Regions from separate parts of the Micromonospora sp. CV4 genome, predicted to be linked through region 3. Evidence: riboswitches for the same ligand, from Rfam matches in the RefSeq annotation. Region 3 holds a riboswitch; each other region holds the start of a gene.

Region 1 (4,273 bases), on a different contig from region 3:
TGCGGGAGCGGGACGTGCACGCCGTGGCCGCCGAACGGATCGAGAACGACTCCACCGGCCTCTACCTCTGACGCGCCTCCCCCGGCCACCGCGCCCCACCGCGCACCGTTTGCCAGGCCGCACGAAGGGAAGCCATCCGGCGACCGTGGCCCTGGGGAGGGACGATGCCGGTATTCGTGAAGAAGCTGTTGGCCTGGGGCAGCGTCGCGTTCCTGATCTACTTCATGGCATTCCGGCCGGACGGCGCCGCGCAGATGTTCAAGGCGATCGGGGCCGCGCTGATGGCGATGGCCCAGGGCCTCGGTGACTTCCTCACCACCCTGATGACCTGAGCCGCCGCCGGCCGTCACTGGTGGCGGGGCGGCCAGGGCGCCCCCGGCGGAGGGCCGTACCAGCCCTGCGGGGCGTATCCCACCGGAGGTTGCGGCGCGGCCAGCACCACCGGGATCGGCACCACCGGCTCCTCCGGCGCGGCCACCGGACGCTGCGAGCCGTCCGGGAAGCGCAGGTGGTAGCGGCTGCCGTCCCAGACCCCGGCCGGGGCCTGCGGGTCCCGCCCCACGAAGAACGACCGGTACGCGGTGATCGCCTCCAGCAGCTGCCGCTCCTCGAAGGCCGTCCGTTCCCGGTCGGCGGGCTTGCGGTCCAGACCGCGCAGCGACCCGTCGCGCAGCAGGGCCAGCCGGGTCGCTGCGAACTGGTACCCGCGCATCGCCCGCACCCCGGCGTCCCCGGCCACCCGGCGTGCCCAACTACGGGCCGCGTGCCGGCGACCGAGGCTGCTCAACGCGGCCACCTCGGGCGGGCTCAGCCAGCCGGCGCGCACGTAGTCCGGCAACGTCCGCTCGGTGAGCCGGCCCTCCCACGCGCGCAGCCACACCGCCAGCCCCACCATTCCGAAGAAGATCGGCACCATCAGGCCCAGGAAGCCGTACAGCATGATCAGCGCCTCGCCGGTGGCCTGGGTGAGCGTCGGCAGCAGGTTCCAGGTGCCGTGCAGCATCATCGCCAGCAGCAGACCGGCGACCGGGGCGAGCACCCGTACGCGCCGGTCGGCGGTACGGGCCGCGACACCGAGCCCCACACCGGTCATCGAGGTGAACAGCGGATGGGCGAACCCGAACAGCAGGATCCGGACGATGAAGATGGCGATGACCTGCTGGGTGCCCGTCGCCGGGCCGTACCGGTCGGCGCCGGTCGCGTAGCCGTACCCGCCCAGGTAGAGGATGTTCTCCACCATGGCGAACCCGACCGCGGAGAGCCCGCAGTAGACCAGGCCGTCGGTGATCCCGGACCACTCCCGGCGACGGAACACCAGCAGCAGGATCGGGCCGAGGGCCTTGGTCAGCTCCTCGATGAACGGCGCCACCAGCACCCCGGTCAGCGCGGCCGGCAGCCCCCAGTCGGCGAACCGGCCGGCGGCGAACTCGTTCACGGTGAGCGAGGCGGCGGTGGAGACGAACGCCCCCCAGGCGAAACAGAAGATCAGATACTTCAGCGGCTCCGGCTCGTACCGGTCCAGCCAGAGGAAGCAGGCGACCAGCACCGGCACCGGCAGGATGGCGGCGACCACCCCGATCAGCAGTGCCCGTACGCCGAGCGACTGGCCGAGCGTGAAGACCATGAACACCGCGCACCCGGCGATGAACAGCACCACCCCGGCGAGCACCAGGAACCGCCGCCAGCCCAGGCGGCGTAGCGGCATCCGGGGCGCCTCGCCGGTGGACGGGGCTGCGGACGCGGGCGGCGACGGCAGGGGTGCACCGGGCGGGGTGTCGGCCATGCGGTCAGCGTAGCCATCCGCCGCCGGCTGGTCCGGGCCCATTGGCAGCCGCTATGCTGCCGACAGGTCACGAGCGCCAGCGTCAAGCCCCGGCTTGCTGGCCGGCAACCCTCGTCGAGTTCGCGGTGGGGTGCCCCGGGTGATGACCGGGCCCAGCCCGATCGGCGTGCTGGGCAAGCGCGGACCCCGTCCGGACATCGCACCCGGGGTCCCTGACCCCGGAGGTTCCGGCGTGTCCGTCACCCTCGTACCCTCGCTGCCCACCCGGCCCGTCAGCGCGCCCGCGCCGGCACCGTCGCGGCCGCTCGACGTGCTCGGCGTACCGGGCGAGATCAACCTGGACTACGCGGCCAGCGCGCCGTGCGCGCGGGCCGCCGCCGACGCGGTGGCCGAGCTGCTGCCCTGGTACGCGAGCGTGCACCGCGGCGCGGGAGCGCTGTCCCGGCGCTGCACGCTGGCCTACGAGCGGGCCCGGCAGACGGTGGGCGACTTCTTCGGCGCGCGCGCCGACGACCACGTGATCTTCACCCGCAACACGACGGACGCGCTCAACCTGCTGGCGCGGGCGGTGCCCGCCGGCACGACGGTGGTCACCTTCGCGGGCGAGCACCACGCCAACCTGCTGCCCTGGCCACGCGGCTCGGTACGGCTGCCGGTGCCCACCGATCCCGCCGAGGCGGTACGCGCTCTCGCCGCCGCCCTCACCGAGCTGCGCCGGGACAGCAACGCGGCACTGCCGGTGCTGGTCGCGGTGACCGGGGCGAGCAACGTGACCGGTGAGCGCTGGCCGGTCGCCGAGCTGGCCCGGGTGGCCCACCGGCACGGGGCACGGATCGTCCTCGACGCCGCCCAGCTCGCCCCGCACGTCCCGGTCGACGTGCTCGCGCTCGACGTGGACTACCTGGCCGTCTCCGGCCACAAGCTGTACGCGCCGTTCGGCGCGGGCGTGCTGGTCGGCCGGGCCGACTGGCTGGACGCCGCTGCGCCGTACCTGGCCGGTGGTGGCGCCACCAGCCACGTCGGGCCGGCCACGCACGACGTGACCTGGGTGACCGGCCCGGCCCGGCACGAGGGCGGCACGCCGAACCTGCTCGGCGCGGTGGCGCTGGCCGCGGTGTGCGAGGCGCTGGCCGGGGCGGACCGGGCGGCGCTGGCCGCCACCGAGCAGGAGCTGCTGGGCCGGCTGCGGGCCGGTATCGCGGCCCTGCCGCACGTGGTGGAGCTGCGCACCTTCGGCCCGGACGCGCCCCGCGTCGGCATCGTCTCGTTCGTGGTCGCCGGGTGGGACTCGGCCGAGGTGGCCGCCCGGCTGGCCGTCGATCACCGGATCGGCGTACGGGACGGCCTGTTCTGCGCCCACCCGCTGGCTCGGCGGCTGCTGACCGAGGCCGCGGGGCGCACCGGCCGGCGGGACCTGCCGCCCACCGCGCTGCGCGCCAGCATCGGCCTGGGCAGCACCTCCGCTCAGGTGGACCGGCTGCTCGCCGCCCTCGCCACGCTGGGCTGAGCCGGGACGGCCGGCGCAGCGGCCGAGCCGGGGACGGCCGGCGCAACGGCTGAGCCGGGACGGCGGGCGGCGTGGTCAGCCGACCGGTGGGGCGGTGGGGGGTTTCGGCGCATCGCCCGGCTCGGCCGGCTCACCGATCGGCCGCTCCTGCTCCCCGAAGGAGGTGCGGATGCACCGGTTCGCCTCCTCCTGCTCGATCCCGGAGGCCACCAGCAGGTCACTCGCCGTGGTGCGGATCTGGGCGACCACCACACTGCCCGAGAAGCCGACCCCGGCGCCGTACGCCCGACCGGCCTCGCTGACCGCCCGCAGCGCCCTTTCGCGGGCCTTCTCCGGCTCCTCCCCCACGGCGAACTCGTGCTTGAGCAACCGGACCGACTCGGCGAGGTGGTTCATCGCGTCCGGCATGGGATCCGGCACCGGTTCCTCGTCCTCGATCAGCGTGACGGACCGGCGGATCAACGTGCCGGTGTTGCGCATCGCCCGGTCGATCGGGTCCGCCGCCTCCGCGTAGTGGGTCAGCTCGTCGCGCCGGTGCCATCGGGCCGGGGAGAGGGTGGCGGTCTCCTTCGCACCCTCGATCGCCTCGGCCAGGGTGGCCAGCTCCTCCTTGTTGTTCCGCAGCCGTTCCAGCGCCTGCTGGACCGTGGCGCGGTCCCGGTTGCGCAGCCCGTCGGCCGTGGCGTCGAGCTGGGCGGCGAGCAGGTCCAGCGCCGGCCGGGCGGCGCGATTGATCACCCGGAGCGGGTTCAGCGGCAGCAGCACCGCCGTCACCAGCAGCGCGACCCCACCGCCGAGGAACGCGTCGACGAAGCGGGGAATCTCCAGGTTCTGGGTCGACGGACTCAGCGTCACGATCAGCACCGCCGTGGCCGCCGCCTGGATGACGATGGCCACGCTGGCCCCGGCGAAGATGGTGAGCAGGATCGCCACCGTGACCACCAGGCCGAGCTGCCACGCGCCGGTGCCGAGCAGGTAGATCA
Region 2 (4,273 bases), on a different contig from region 3:
GGTGATGTGCCTGACCGGCGTCGACTACTTCTCGACGCTCGGCTACCAGCCGGGCATCGCCGCGCTGGCCGCCGGCGCGCTCTCGCCGGTGGCGACCCTGGTGCTGGTGCTGGTGACGCTGCTGGGCGCGCTACCGGTCTACCGGCGGGTGGCGGTGGAGAGCCCGCACGGCGAGGGCTCGATCGCGATGCTGGTACGCCTGCTGAGCTACTGGCCGGGCAAGCTGTTCGTGCTGGTGCTGCTCGGCTTCGCGGCCACCGACTTCATCATCACCATCACCCTCTCCGCGGCCGACGCCACCGCGCACATCGACGAGAACCCGTTCTGGCCCAGCGGACTCAAGGGACACGAGGTCCTGGTGACGCTGCTGTTGGTGGCGCTGCTGGGCGCGGTGTTCCTCAAGGGGTTCGGTGAGGCGATCGGGATCGCCATCGTCCTGGTCGCGGTCTACCTGACGCTGAACGCGGTGGTGATCGCCGTCGGCCTGTGGCGGGTGGTGACGCACCCGAGCGCGGTCGCGGACTGGACCACCGCGCTGACCACCAGCCACGGCGATCCCCTGCTGGTGATCGGGTTCTCGCTGCTGGTGTTCCCGAAGTTGGCGCTGGGCCTGTCCGGCTTCGAGACCGGGGTGGCGGTGATGCCGCACATCCGCGGCGATCGGCAGGACTCGGAGGACCGTCCGCTGGGCCGCATCCGGGGCGCACGTCGGCTGCTCACCACCGCGGCCGTGATCATGAGTGTCTTCCTGGTCACCAGCAGCGTGACCACCACCGTCCTGATTCCGCCGGAGGCGTTCGAGCCGGGTGGGCCCGCGAACGGCCGGGCGCTGGCCTACCTGGCGCACGAGTACCTCGGTGAGGTGTTCGGCACGGTCTACGACCTGTCCACCATCGGCATCCTCTGGTTCGCGGGGGCCTCGGCGATGGCCGGGCTGCTCAACCTCGTACCCCGCTACCTGCCCCGCTACGGCATGGCCCCGACCTGGGCCCGGGCCGTCCGGCCGCTGGTGCTGGTCTTCACCGCCGTGGCGTTCCTGATCACTGTCGCCTTCGGGGCGAGCGTGGACGCGCAGGGCGGCGCGTACGCCACCGGGGTCCTCGTGTTGATCACGTCGGCGGCGACGGCGGTGACCCTCGCGGCGCGGCGGCGGCGCCAGCGCGGCCGGACGGTCGCGTTCGGGATCATCGCGACGGCTTTTCTCTACACCACCGCGGCGAACGTGGTGGAACGTCCCGACGGCGTGAAGATCGCGGCCTGCTTCATCGGCGGGATCATCGTGGTGTCGCTGCTGTCCCGGCTGATGCGGGCCTTCGAGCTCCGGGTCGACCGGGTGGAGCTGGACGACGAGGCCACCCGGCTGATCGACGAGTGCGGCGGGCGTCGCATCCGCCTCATCGCACACGAGCCGGCCACCCGGGACCGCGCGGAGTACCGCGACAAGCTCGCCCAGACCATCGCGGACAACGACTTCCCGGCCGACAGCGCGGTGATCTTCGTCGAGGTGACGGTCACCGATCCGTCGGACTTCGAGACCGAGCTGCTGATCCGCGGCAGCGTGCAGCACGACCGGTACCCGGTGCTCAGCCTGACCAGCTCCTCGGTGCCCAGCGCGGTGGCCGCCCTGCTGCTGGAGATCCGTGACCGGGCGGGGCGGTGCCCGCACATCTACTTCGAGTGGACCGAGGGCAACCCGGCCGGCAACTTCCTGCGCTACCTGGCGTTCGGCCAGGGCGAGATCGCCCCCATCACCCGGGAGATCCTGCGCCGCCAGGAACCCGACCCCGGCCGCCGGCCGCACGTGCACGCCAGCTGACTGCCGGCCGGACGCCCGTCGCGGACGGTGAGCGTGGTCATAACGACTGGACGATCCACCTCCCCGGGCTGCTAGCCTCGGCGCAGGTCATGAGCGCCAGCGCGAAGCCCCGGCTCGCTGGCCGGCAACCCTCCTCCGCGGTGGGGTGCCCCGGGTGAAGACCAGGCACCGGCACGACGTCGGTGCAAGCGTGGCCTGGCACCCAGGTCAGCACAGACCCGGGAGAACCATGCGCATCCTCAGCAGCAGCACCCCATCGGCCGACGCCGCGGATTCCCGCACCGGCTGGCCACCACCGGCACTGACCCGGCGGCGGCACGTGGACATGATGCGGGTGTGCAGCGCCGCCTGTCCCGGCCGCGCCGCGTCCTAGCGCACCCCTTTTCGAACCCATTCCCAGCGGTACGCCCCTGACCGGGCGCACCGTCGGCGGCGCACGTCTGTGCCCGCCGCTGTGCAACCTTCGGAGACACCTGTGCGAATCCTTCCTGCCCTGACCCGCGCTGCGGCCCTCGGCGCGGCCGCCATTCTGGCCGCCACCGCTCTCACCGGCTGCGGCGACGACGCCTCGTCCGACACCGCCGGCAATCCGTACGGCCTGGCGCAGCCGGGCGTGCTGCGCGCCGGCACGTTGACCGACGCGCCGCCGAACGTGTACCTCAAGGACGGCACGTTCACCGGCTTCGACAACGATCTGCTGACCGCGGTCGCCGGCAAGCTCGGCCTGAAGGTCGAGTTCGTCGGCACCGACTTCTCCGCGCTGCTCTCCCAGGTCAACAACCACAAGTTCGACGTCGGCAGCTCCTCGATCACCATCACTGAGGCGCGGAAGAAGACGGTCGACTTCGGCAACGGCTACGACTTCGGCTACTTCGGCCTGGACGTGCCGGCCGGCTCACCGATCACCGGCTTCGACCAGCTCGCCGGCAAGCGGGTCGTGGTCGTACAGGGGACCGTGCAGGACGACTACGCCACCGGCGAGCGGCTCGACCCGGTCCGGGTGCCGGACTACAACGGCGCGATCAACCAGCTCAAGGCGGGCACCGCCGACGCGTGGATCGCCCCGGCCGAGATCGGCGAGAAGTCGGCCACCGACAGCAACGGCAAGATCACCGTGGCGGCCAAGCAGCTCAGCCCGGCGCCGACCGCGTACGCCGTCGCCAAGGGCAGCGACAAGCTGCGGGAGGCGCTGAACAAGGGCCTCGACGAGGTCATCGCGGACGGCACCTGGAGCCGGTTGCAGGCGCAGTACTACCCGGGCCGACCGGTACCGGCGGACTTCAAGCCGGGCAGCGGCACGGTGACCGTGCCGGCCGCACCGTCGGCGTCGGCGTCGGCGTCGGCGTCGGCGTCGGCTGCGTCCTGAGACATCCGGTGACGAGCGAGCGGGGCGGTAGGAGAGGCGACCGATGGATCCGTTGAGCACCCTGTGGGAGACGTTCTTCGACTGGGACGCGATGCGCGAGGCGCTACCCGAGATGCTGACCGTCGGGTTGCCCAACACGCTGATCCTGGCGGTCTCCGCCGCCCTGCTCGGCTCGGTGCTGGGCCTGCTCCTGGCCGTCGCCGGCATCTCCCGCAGCCGGTGGCTGCGCTGGCCGGCGCGCGTCTACACCGATGTGTTCCGCGGACTGCCGGCCGCAGCGACGATCCTGCTGATCGGCGTCGGGCTCGCGCCGCTGGGCATGCAGGTCTGGGGACCGGACCCCTACCCGTTGGGCATTCTGGCGCTGTCGCTGATCGCGGCGGCGTACATCGGGGAGATCTTCCGCTCCGGCATCCAGTCGGTGGAGGCCGCGCAGCTGGAGGGCGCGCGGGCGCTCGGCTTCTCCTGGTCCGAGGCGATGCGGATGGTGATCATTCCGCAGGGCATCCGGCGGGTGCTGCCGGCCTGGGTGAATCAGCTCATCGCGCTGATCAAGGATTCCAGCCTCGTCTACTTCCTCGGGTTGGTGGCGAGCCAGCGGGAGCTGTTCCGGATCGGGCAGGACTACGCGGCCACCACCGGCAACGAGTCCGCGCTGCTGCTGGCCGGGCTCTGCTACCTGGCGCTGACCGTTCCGCTGACGCACGCGGTCAACTGGATCGACCGGCGGCTGCGCCACGGCCGGCCGGCCACCACGCCGATCGACGAGGACGACGACACCGTGCCGGCGCTCTCTGCCGCGACGGAAGGGGACCGGCGATGACCGCCAGCACGACGACCTCGGTCAGCCTCGACGTCCGCGACGTGCACCTGGCCTTCGGACCGAACCGGGTGCTGCGCGGCGTCGACCTGACCGTGCCACGCGGCGCGACAGCCTGCGTGATAGGGCCGTCCGGGTCGGGCAAGTCCACTCTGCTGCGCACCATCAACCGTCTGATCGAGCCGGACCGCGGCGACGTGCTGCTCGACGGGCGCAGCGTGCTGCGCGACGACCCGGACGCGCTGCGGCAGCGGGTGGGCATGGTCTTCCA
Region 3 (4,273 bases):
CGGCGGACGCGCTCACATCCAGCAGGGTCCAGGCGGCCAGCCGACCGGACGCCTCGTGCCGCATCCCGAGGTGGTAGCGCCGCCGACCGCGGGCGTCCAGGGCCCGCTCGTTGCCACGGATGCGCTCGGCGTCCACCTGCTCCGGTTCCCACTGCACGTCACCCATGGGGGCATCCATGAGCAGCCGGCCGTCCAGGTAGGCGATGTCCGCCACGTACTCCTGCGGGGTGGAGCCCTGCCAGCAGACGGATCGATAGCCCTCCGCCCGCGGCCGGGCCTCGGCGAGCGCCGCGCGCAGGGCGATCCGGTCGATCTCGCCGACGTCGAGGCGGCGACGCACCTCGGCCAACGCGGGCTGGGCTCCGGTCGCGGCGGCGAACGCGTCTCCCGCCGCTGATCGCGGCGGCCCGTCGGGCAGCGCCGAGACGGTCATCGCGACGACCCGCTTGCGGCCGTGCTCGCGGAGCAGGCGTACCCCGTACTCGTGCAGTGCGCGACCGACGCCTCGGCGCCGCAGCGCGGGATGCACCGTCAGCTCGGCGGTGGCGTTGTCGGTGTTGTCGAGCTGCGGCAGGTCCAGCTGGAGGTAGCCGGCCGGAGCGCCGTCCAGCCGGGCCAGCGCCCAGAGCGATTCGGTACCGGGCATCGGCGTGTGGAACAGCGCGTCGAACCGTTGCCGGCAGAAGGGCGGGAAGTCCGGCAGGTCGACCTCGTTGGCCGCCGCGCCGATCCGGTACGCCTCGTCGACCGCAACGCGGTCGGCGCCGTCGAACGACGCGATGGTGATGGTCATGCCGCTGAGCGTGCACCCCGGAAAAGCGATCAGGCCAGCGAATTTTCGCTGGCCTGATCGGACGTGGTCGGGAGGGACACTCGCACAACGCCTCCGGCGTTGGGTCGCAAGAACTTCAAAAGTCTCCGGCGAAATGCCCTCCCGCACGGAGCATCTTGCGCCGTCCGGTTCCTGCCGTCAAGTCCAGAGCGGCGGGTTTTCCACACTCACAGCTAAAACCCAGTTACCCGGCGGATCGGCCCGGTCCCCCATCCGGGCGATCCACCATCCCCCACTCACCGGACGCAACCGCCCGAACCACGCAAGCCCCAGCGCGTGATCCACTCCGTGTCGCCGATGTTGCGGCTTCCAGGTCGCCTGATACCGCCAGGTCGGCGACACGGAGTCGATCACGCCCGCACATAGCCGGTGCGGATGACGTCAGCCGAGCAGGCCGGCGTCCCGGGCGGCGCGGAGGGAAGGCTTGATGTGGTGGGTCGGACCGACCTGGTGGGCCACCGCGTCGATGGTCTTCAGGCCCTCCCCGGTGTTGAAGACGACGGTTTCCGCCGTCGGGTCGAGCCGACCGGACTCGACCAGCTTGCGCAGCACCGCCACGGTCACCCCACCGGCGGTTTCCGCGAAGACCCCGGTGGTACGCGCCAACTGTCGGATGCCGGCGCGGATCTCGTCGTCGTCGGCGTACTCCATCCAGCCGTCGGTGCGGCGGACCGCCTCCAAGGCGTAGAGGCCGGCGGCCGGGTCGCCGATGTTGAGCGACTTGGCGATGCCGGTGGGCTTGACCGGGGTGATCGTGTCGGTGTCGGCGTGCAGGGCGGTGGCGATCGGGTTGCAGCCGGCAGACTGGGCGCCGAAGACCTTCCAACCGCCGGCCGGCGCCTCGACCAGACCGATCTCGACCAGTTCGGAGAACGCCTTGTCGATCTTGGTCAGCAGCTCGCCGCTGGCCATCGGGATGACCACCTGGGCCGGGATCCGCCAGCCGAGCTGCTCGGCCACCTCGTAGCCGAGCGTCTTGGAGCCCTCGGCGTAGTACGGCCGGACGTTGACGTTGACGAACGCCGTGTCCTCGAACTCGTCGGTCTCCACCAGCTCCCCGCAGAGCCGGTTCACATCGTCGTACGAGCCGTCGATGGCGACCAGCTCGCCGCCGTAGACGGCGGTGGTGATGACCTTGCCCTGCTCCAGGTCGCTGGGGATGAAGACCACCGAGGGCACCCCGGCGCGGGCGGCGTGCGCGGCCACCGAGTTGGCCAGATTGCCGGTGGAGGCGCAGGCGAACCGGGTGAAGCCGAGCGCCTTCGCGGCGGTGAGCGCCACCGAGACCACCCGGTCCTTGAACGAGTGGGTCGGGTTGGCGCTGTCGTCCTTGACCCAGAGCGGCGCGGTGATGCCCAGCTCGGCGGCGAGGTTGGGGGCCGCCACCAGCGGGGTGAGCCCCGGGTCGAGGGTGACCCGGGTGGCCGGGTCCTGACCGGCGGGCAGCAGCGCGGCGTACCGCCAGATGCTGTTCGGGCCGGACTCGATCTGCGCACGGGTGACGGTGGCCAGGGCGGCCGTGTCGTAGTCGACCTCCAGCGGGCCGAAACACTCGTAGCAGGCGTGCTGGGCGGCGAGCGGGTAACGCGCCGAGCAGGCACGGCAGACCAGTGCGCGGGCGGGGCTGGCGGAGGTGTCGATGCCGGAGGCGGCGAGCGTCGACGTCATGTCGAGGGTCCTCTCATCTTTCCCCGCATCGCACGGTGCGGCGGGGACGGAATTGGCACCTGCCCCGCGGGTCGCTCAGCGGTGAGCGCGCGGGGTGGTTGCCGGGGCGTCGTCGGGCCGTATCCCTCAGCCCCTCTGGATGAGGTATTCAGTTGTGCCGTCGAGTCTAGGCAAAGCCGGGCGCAGCCTCCAGCGCAGATCCCAGTGAGTGGGTCAGCGGGCGCGCACCACCGCGACGGGGTCGATCACCGCGACGGGGTCGGTGACGGCGTTCGCCTGGTACGCGGAGGCGGTGCGGGGCCGGGTGACGAGGTTCGCGGCGACCAGGGCGGCGATGGTGATCGCGGCACCGACCAGCTCGACCGGCTCCGGCCGGTAGCCGCGGGCGATCTGCACCGCGAAGGTGGTCACCGGGACCAGGTTCATGAACAGCGCGGCGTTGGCGGCGCCGAGCCGCTGCACGCCGGTGTTCCAGGCCAGCACCGCGACCACGGCGCCCAGGATCACGACGTACGCCAGCTGCGGCGCAACCGCCACCAGGTCGGCGGCGCCCGGAGCGTGCTGCCAGCCGATTCCGTCGGCGAGCACGCTCGCGGCGAGCATGGCGGCCGTGCCGGCGAGCGCGGTGAGGGTGGTGTACCGCAGCGGAGACCAACCGCCGAACCGGCCGGCGCCGTGGGTGTAGATGCCCCAGCCGAGCACCGCGCCGATCATCATCAGACCGCCGAGACCGAACTGACCGACGCCGGCCAGGCTGCCGCGCGTGATCACCAGCCCGACGCCGAGGAGCGCGACCAGCGAGAGGGCCAGCAGGAGCGGCTTCGGCCGTACGCCGTCCCGGACCCAGCGGACCAGCTGGGTGATGACGGGGGTGGTCGCCACGAAGAGGGCGATCTGCTGCGGTGCGGCGTGCTCCAGCGCCAGGTTGGTGAGCACGTTGAAGCCGGCGAAGCCGACCACGCCGAGCACCGCCACCTCGACCGCCCGGCCGCCGAGCCGCAGCGCGCCGACGCCCTCGCGGAGCAGCAGGATGCCGACCAGGATGACGGCGGCCAGCAGGTAGCGCGCGGTGGTCAGGTTGAGCGGATCGACCCGGGGAAGCGCACTGGCCAGGATCGGGAACATCACTCCCCAGCTGAGCACAGCCAGTAGCGGGTAGGCGGCGGCGCGGGATCGCATCGGCAGCTCCTATGTTCGAGTATCGTCGAACCAACGACACCGACCCTAGGAGGATGTTCGACGATTGTCGAACAAGGGTTACACTGCTCACATGGAGCCGCACGAACCCGACCTGGCCGCCGTACCGGTCACCGCCGTGCTGGCCGCACTCGCCGACGACGTGCGGTTGCAGATCGTGCGGGCGCTCGCCGAGGGCGGCGAGCACGCCTGCGGCACCTTCGAATTCGGAGTCTCCAAGGCGACCCGCAGCCACCACCTCAAGGTGCTGCGCGAGGCCGGCCTGACCCGCACCCGCGCCGCCGGCACCAGCCGCTACGTCCGGCTCCGCCGCGACGAGCTGGACCACCTCTACCCCGGCCTGCTGGACGCGGTTCTCACCCCCCGCCCGCCGGCCTGACGCCACACCACCCGCTTTCGCCGGCGCCCCGCTGGCGCCGGCGCCCCGCTGGCGCCGGCGCGTCGCCGGAGCCACCTCGTCGAGGCTCCGGCCACGCGCGGCACGGGTGCGGTCAGACGGATACCGGGCTGGGCTCGGCCACCGGTGGCGACGGATCGTCGGCGCGACGTCGGAAGAGCAGCGGGTCGAGCGCCCAG

The links. Region 3 has a riboswitch for S-adenosylmethionine ahead of thrC (threonine synthase). Riboswitches for the same ligand answer to the same signal wherever they lie in the genome.
Region 1: linked by a shared signal. The riboswitch ahead of EAD98_RS08600 (aminotransferase class V-fold PLP-dependent enzyme) and the one ahead of thrC (threonine synthase) in region 3 are both predicted to bind S-adenosylmethionine.
Region 2: linked by a shared signal. The riboswitch ahead of EAD98_RS13230 (ABC transporter substrate-binding protein) and the one ahead of thrC (threonine synthase) in region 3 are both predicted to bind S-adenosylmethionine.

The regions. Positions count from the first base shown of each region.
Region 1 covers NZ_RCVI01000216.1:12,178-16,450, reverse strand. Annotated here, with positions in the region: gene EAD98_RS08610 (co-chaperone GroES) at 1-71, shown strand, start outside; gene EAD98_RS31220 (hypothetical protein) at 165-332, shown strand; gene EAD98_RS08605 (PrsW family intramembrane metalloprotease) at 347-1,825, opposite strand; SAM riboswitch class IV at 1,849-1,969, shown strand; gene EAD98_RS08600 (aminotransferase class V-fold PLP-dependent enzyme) at 2,016-3,290, shown strand; gene EAD98_RS08595 (aromatic acid exporter family protein) at 3,366-4,273, opposite strand, start outside.
Region 2 covers NZ_RCVI01000249.1:45,196-49,468, forward strand. Annotated here, with positions in the region: gene EAD98_RS13225 (amino acid transporter) at 1-1,816, shown strand, start outside; SAM riboswitch class IV at 1,902-2,013, shown strand; gene EAD98_RS13230 (ABC transporter substrate-binding protein) at 2,292-3,182, shown strand; gene EAD98_RS13235 (amino acid ABC transporter permease) at 3,226-4,005, shown strand; gene EAD98_RS13240 (amino acid ABC transporter ATP-binding protein) at 4,002-4,273, shown strand, end outside.
Region 3 covers NZ_RCVI01000365.1:4,537-8,809, reverse strand. Annotated here, with positions in the region: gene EAD98_RS25785 (GNAT family N-acetyltransferase) at 1-793, opposite strand, end outside; gene thrC (threonine synthase) at 1,214-2,500, opposite strand; SAM riboswitch class I at 2,511-2,646, opposite strand; gene EAD98_RS25775 (DMT family transporter) at 2,714-3,679, opposite strand; gene EAD98_RS25770 (helix-turn-helix transcriptional regulator) at 3,771-4,076, shown strand; gene EAD98_RS25765 (DoxX family protein) at 4,189-4,273, opposite strand, start outside.